2 regions of the Pseudoalteromonas sp. PAST1 genome follow, and region 2 is predicted to be linked to the other one. Evidence: predicted binding sites of a transcription regulator. Region 2 holds the regulator's gene; the other holds the start of a gene.
The links. The regulator MetJ, encoded in region 2, represses methionine synthesis genes. The targets are predictions, from matches to a motif close to TAGACGTCTAGACGTCTA.
Positions count from the first base shown of each region.

Region 1: the regulator MetJ is predicted to act here: its motif matches at 1,736-1,753, upstream of L1272_RS02220 (homoserine O-succinyltransferase).

Region 1 covers NZ_JAKGBH010000003.1:101,446-104,879, forward strand. Annotated here, with positions in the region: gene L1272_RS02215 (homocysteine S-methyltransferase family protein) at 1-734, opposite strand, end outside; gene L1272_RS02220 (homoserine O-succinyltransferase) at 724-1,671, opposite strand; gene ettA (energy-dependent translational throttle protein EttA) at 1,918-3,434, shown strand, end outside.
Region 2 covers NZ_JAKGBH010000058.1:19,757-23,190, reverse strand. Annotated here, with positions in the region: gene metB (cystathionine gamma-synthase) at 1-1,084, opposite strand, end outside; gene metJ (met regulon transcriptional regulator MetJ) at 1,309-1,629, shown strand; gene L1272_RS19875 (malic enzyme-like NAD(P)-binding protein) at 1,729-2,970, opposite strand.

The sequences.
Region 1 (3,434 bases), on a different contig from region 2:
AACGGTTTAATATGGCGAATTGAGTTATAAAATGCTTCTGTGGTTTGCCCTGATAAAGTACGGCCTGAGGCATCGGTAATGGTGCCTGAGATCATCACAGGTAAACTACGACCAGCTTGCTCGAATGCTTCTTCTACGGCAAACGAAGCCGCTTTTGCATTAAGGGTATCAAAGATGGTTTCTATTAAAATAAGATCAGCACCACCTTCCATCAGTGCCAGTGTTGACTCAACGTACGCCGCCACCAGCTTATCAAAGTTGATATTACGATAACCTGGGTCATTTACATCTGGTGAAATAGAACAGGTTTTTGACGTTGGCCCAAGTACACCGGCTACATAACGCGGTTTGCTAGGATCTTTTGCTTCAAGTTCATCACACACGCTGCGTGCAAGCTTCGCTGACTCGAAGTTGATTTCGCGGCTAAGGCTCGCCATGTCGTAATCTTCCATCGAAATAGTCGTGGCATTAAAGGTATTCGTTTCGATGATATCGGCACCGGCTTCTAAGTAAGCACGGTGAATATCAGCAATGATTTTTGGCTGAGTTAGGCTTAATAAATCGTTATTGCCTTTAATAAGTACATGCCAGTCTTTAAAGCGCTCACCGCGATAATCCTGTTCTTCTAATTTATATTCTTGGATCATGGTGCCCATCGCGCCATCGAGGATTAAAATTCGCTGTTTTAGCGCCTCGGTTAATTGTTCGCGTTTATTCACTGCATTACTCGGCATAGTTGTTAGTCCTTACATCTTGGCTAACTAAGTTAATATCATACGGTGTAGTTTGGTACACATAATAGTTTAACCAATTCGAAAACAATAAAAAGGCATGGCTTTGCCACGTTTTCGACGGTTCGTTGTCTGGGTTATCGTCAGGGAAGTAGTTTTCTGGCTTAGGCGCATCCGCTGATTTTTCTTGGTCGCGTAAATACTCCCCTTTTAAAGTATGAGCATCGTACTCTGGATGGCCAGTAATATACACTTGGCTGCCTGATTTATTTTTAATTAAGTAAGCACCAACTCGCTCTGATCCGGCTAACACCACCAGCTCTTCGCAGGCAGTGATCTTATCTATATCAATATGACCATAACGAGAGTGTGGCACTAAAAAGGTATCATCAAAGCCACGCGTTAGCGCTGCATGGTCAAAATAACTTTTATGGGTGAAAACACCGCTTAATTTGTTTGGTTTCAGATCACGTTTAAGACCATAGTGATGATAAAGCCCCGCATGGGCCGCCCAACACGAAAACAGCGTAGACGTCACATGCTGCTCAGCCCAATCTAAAATAATTTTTAGTTCGTCCCAGTAGGCAACTTCGTCATACTCTAAATGAGCAAGCGGCGCGCCTGTTATGATCATGGCATCGTAGTTATTATCTTTCACTTCTGAAAAATAACGATAAAACGTATCCATGTGCTGCTCAGAGTTACTACTGGTGCGATGGGTATCTAAGCGCAACAGCTCAACATTAACTTGCAGCGGTGAGTTTGCTAACAAGCGAATAAACTGCACTTCGGTTTCAACTTTGTTTGGCATTAAGTTTAAGATGGCCAAACGCATTGGGCGAATTTCTTGCGTTTTAGCGCGACTTTTTGGCATAACAAACACGTTTTCTTGACGTAACTTTGCAATGGCAGGCAATTCATCTTTTACTGTAATGGGCATAGCTGGCTCCGAGCATACTTATCTGACTGCTAATTATGAACGGATAGTTAGAAATTTCAACCTCTAGATGTTTAGATGTCCAAATGAAGTAGTATTTCTGAGTGGTCATTAATTAAAATGTATGACTCTTTGAGTAAATAACACCTTGATGATAAGCCTATCATAAACGCTGAATTCTGTATTTTGAGGTAGTTTGGGTATACAATACTTGCTGTTAATTTTTCTTATAAATTGAAGGCTCCTTTCATGGTGTTACCAGATAAGTTTATATTCTCGATGAGTCGAGTTTCTAAGGTTGTGCCACCTAAGCGCACTATCTTAAAAGATATTTCTTTACACTTTTTCCCAGGCGCAAAAATTGGTGTGCTAGGTCTAAACGGTGCAGGTAAATCAACGTTACTTCGCATTATGGCTGGTGTTGACCAAGACTTTGAAGGTGAAGCTCGCCCTCAACCAGGCACTAAAATCGGTTACTTACCGCAAGAACCTGTACTAGACGAAAGCAAAACAGTTCGCGAAACAGTAGAAGAAGCAGTAAGCGAAGTTAAAAATGCACTAAACCGCCTTGATGAAGTATACAACGAGTATGCAATGGACGGTGCTGACTTCGATGCGCTTGCTAAAGAGCAAGGCGAACTTGAAGCTATCATCCAAGCGCACGACGGTCACAATATCGACAACGTGTTAGAACGTGCAGCTGATGCATTACGCCTTCCACCTTGGGATGCAAAAATTGAACACCTTTCGGGTGGTGAGCGTCGCCGTGTTGCGATCTGTCGTTTACTACTTGAAAAACCAGATATGCTTATTCTTGACGAACCTACCAACCACTTAGACGCTGAGTCAGTTGCTTGGTTAGAGCGTTTCTTACACGACTACGAAGGTACCGTGGTTGCTGTAACCCACGACCGTTACTTCTTAGATAACGTAGCAGGTTGGATTTTAGAGCTTGACCGTGGTGAAGGTATTCCTTGGGAAGGTAACTACTCATCGTGGCTTGAGCAAAAAGATTTACGTTTACAACAAGAACAGAAATCTGAAAAAGCACGTCAAAAATCAATCGCGCAAGAACTTGAATGGGTTCGTTCAAACCCGAAAGGCCGTCAAGCTAAGTCTAAAGCACGTATGGCACAGTTCTCTGAGCTTCAGCAAAACGATTACCAAAAGCGTAACGAAACGAATGAACTATTCATTCCACCGGGTCCACGCTTAGGTGATCAAGTTATCGAAGTGAAAGGCCTGAAGAAGAGCTTTGGCGACCGCGTATTAATCGATGACCTAAACTTTGCAATGCCGAAAGGCGCTATCGTAGGTATTATCGGTGCCAATGGTGCGGGTAAATCAACGCTATTCAAAATGCTAAGTGGTGAAGAAACGCCAGATAGTGGTGAGATCATTGTTGGTGACACTGTTGAGCTTGCAACGGTTGATCAGTTCCGTGGCGACATGGACGAAAGCAACACTGTTTTCCAAGAAATCTCTAACGGCCAAGACGTATTAAAAATTGGTAACTTTGAATTCCCAAGCCGTGCCTATGTTGGCCGCTTTAACTTCAAAGGTAACGACCAACAAAAATTCGTTAAAGACCTATCAGGTGGTGAGCGCAACCGTTTACACCTAGCTAAGCTATTAAAAGCAGGTGGCAACGTATTACTACTGGATGAGCCAACCAATGACCTAGACGTTGAAACACTACGTGCACTTGAGAACGCTATTTTAGAGTTCCCTGGCTGTGTAATGTGTATCTCGCATGACCGTTGGTT
Region 2 (3,434 bases):
TACGGATCAAGGTATCGCCCACACCAGCTTCAAGACGCGCTTTAGGCTCCATGCCTGCGTGGGTCATTGTTGCAGGGTGACAAATCAAACTTTCTACCCCACCTAACGACTCAGCAAGGCTAAAGTCTTTAAGGCTTGTTAAAAACGCAGCAGCATCGTTGATGTCGCCTTTAATATCAAAGCTCACCATGCCACCAAAACCGCGTTGCTGTGCCTTAGCAAGCTCATGTTGTGAGTGAGAAGCAAGGCCAGGGTAATAGACTTGGCTTACATAAGGAGAGCTTTCTAAATACTCAGCAATGGCAAAAGCATTCTCTTGGTGCTGCTTTAGGCGTACATTTAAAGTACGTAAACCACGAAGCGTTAAGTAGCTGTCAAATGGTGCACCAATAATACCGATATTATTCGCCCACCAAGCAAGCTCGTCGCCTAGCTCTTGCGTTGCAGCAATCACTGCACCGCCCACTACATCAGAGTGACCATTGATGTATTTAGTGGTTGAGTGCACAACAATATCAACACCAAACTCAATTGGGTTTTGTAATGCAGGTGATAAGAAGGTGTTATCAGCCGCAACCAAAGCACCACACTGCTTAGCAATACTAGTGATTGCTTTAATATCTGTTAAACGCAAGATTGGGTTACTTGGCGTTTCAATCCAAATCAACTTAGGTTTAATCGCTAAAATTTCTTGGAGATTTTCAGATTTAGTTAAATCCAAAACTTTTAGTTTTAACAGGCCACGCTTTTCAAGCGAGGTGAATAAACGATAACTACCGCCATAACAGTCATGTGGGATCACTAACGTGTCGTCACTGTTTAACAGCTGAGTGGCTAAATGCACAGCAGACATACCTGTTGCAGTGATAATACCTTTAGCACCACCTTCAAGCTCAGCTAAGGTTTCAGCTAAGATATCGCGATTTGGATTACCGCTGCGACCATAGTCATACTGGCGCTTAGTATCAAAATCAGCAAACGAATAGGTGGTTGATAAGTATAAAGGAGGCACAACCGCACCATGATGTTTATCGGCTTCAATGCCGTGACGAACAGCAATCGTCGCTTTATTTTTTTCGCTCATTTCATCACCTATTCTTTAATTGGATGTTTAGACGTCTAAAAGGTTAGATGATCAAATATGAGAAGTCAAAGCATTTATCGCTTACACATAGAAGTTTATACATTTACACCACTAGATGGCCAAATAACTAGTATTTGACTATCTTTTTTAAAGAGATAGAATTTCCGCATCTTGCGCTGTGAATAAGGCGTAAATCACTGACAACCGAGGCAACGAAACAACTTATGGCTAAATGGAACGGTGAATACATTCACCCATATGCAGAACACGGTAAAAAATCAGAACAAGTAAAAAAGATTACCGTATCAATCCCACTTAACGTATTAAAAGTATTAACTGACGAGCGTACACGCCGCCAGATCAATAACCTGCGTCATGCGACGAACAGTGAGTTATTGTGTGAAGCTTTCTTACATGCTTTTACAGGTCAACCATTACCAAATGATGACGACCTACGTAAAGACAACCCTGAAAAGGTACCTGAAGAAGTTAAAAGAATTATGCAAGAAATGGGATTAGATATCCCAGTGCTTGATTCAGAATAAGTATTTCGGCCATCGGATCACCGCCGATAATCGCAGATATAAAAAAACTCAGCCTAGGCTGAGTTTTTTATTGAGCGTTATACCTAAGGCTAATTAAGTTTAACGCATGTAATCTTCTGGCATATCGATTTGCGCCACACCCGACTCTACAGCCGCTTCAGCAACAGCACGTGCAATACGTGGTAATAAACGCGGATCCATAGGCTTAGGAATGATGTACTCGGCACCAAACTCAAGTGACTCAACGCCAGCCGCTTTTAATACTTCACTTGGTACAGGCTCTTTCGCGATGCCACGAATAGCATGAACTGCAGCAATTTTCATTTCATCATTAATTGCCGTTGCACGAACATCTAACGCGCCACGGAAAATGAATGGGAAACAAAGCACGTTATTTACTTGGTTAGGGAAATCTGAACGACCCGTTGCCATAATTAAATCGTTACGCGCGCTATGTGCAACTTCTGGAGCAATCTCAGGATCTGGGTTTGAACATGCAAACACAACTGGCTTGTCTGCCATCAGCTTAAGATCATCTGCAGTTAACAGGTTAGGACCTGATACACCAACGAATACATCAGCATCAGCAATAACATCTTGTAATGTACGCTTATCGGTGTTGTTAGCAAATAATTGCTTATACTCGTTTAAGTCATCACGACGTGTATGGATCACACCTTTACGGTCAAGCATATAAATGTGTTCACGCAGTGCACCACACTTAATTAAAAGCTCCATACAAGCAACAGCAGCAGCACCAGCACCTAAGCATACGATGATAGCATCTTCGATATCTTTGCCTTGCACTTCAAGGGCATTAAGCATACCAGCAGCTGTAACAATAGCGGTACCATGTTGGTCATCGTGGAAAACGGGAATATCACAGCGCTCGATAAGTGCTTTTTCGATTTCAAAACACTCAGGCGCTTTAATATCTTCTAGGTTGATACCACCAAACGTATCAGCGATGTTAGCAACCGTATTAATGAAATCTTCTGTTGTGCGGTGTTTAACTTCAATATCAATTGAGTCAAGGCCAGCAAAACGTTTGAATAGTAAGGCTTTACCTTCCATTACAGGTTTTGATGCAAGCGGACCTAAGTTACCTAAACCTAAAATTGCGGTACCGTTTGAAATAACTGCAACCATGTTGCCTTTGCCTGTGTATTTATAGGCGTTTGCTGGATCAGCAGCAATTTCACGGACTGGTTCAGCCACACCTGGGCTATAAGCTAAAGCGAGATCGTTAACCGTTTCGGCTGGCTTGGTTAGTTCAACACTAATTTTACCTGGAACGGGGTGAGCGTGGTAATGTAATGCTTGTTCACGAAAATCTGACATAACGCGATAGTATCCTGCAAAAAGTTAAAAAGTGAGAGAGCTTGCATCAGTACGATACCTGTAATGTATAAAAATTCCAAGTATTATCAGGTCTATCCTGTTATATGCTATATCGCTTAATTTTAAAGGATTTCCCAACAATTTCTGTGCATAGTTGCGATTAATCAGACATAAAGATTCATCTATTTATGACCTTTTAAGCACGTGTTGTTGTATTTTATACGCACGTACACTGCAATTAGCCGAAATTAGCCCAAAACAGCCATTTCAACGAAGTTCACAGCATTTGCTAACAAAGTTATTTAAATTTATTATTTCTAATAACTTTTAGATACCAATACGCTTAATTAAGTAGTCTATTTTGAGGCAATGAAACCTTGTTGATAGCAAGGCAAAAATTTCGTTATTTAGTTGTGTTCTAAATCAGAAATTTTTAACGCAGGTAGCGACAGGTTTAATCCCTC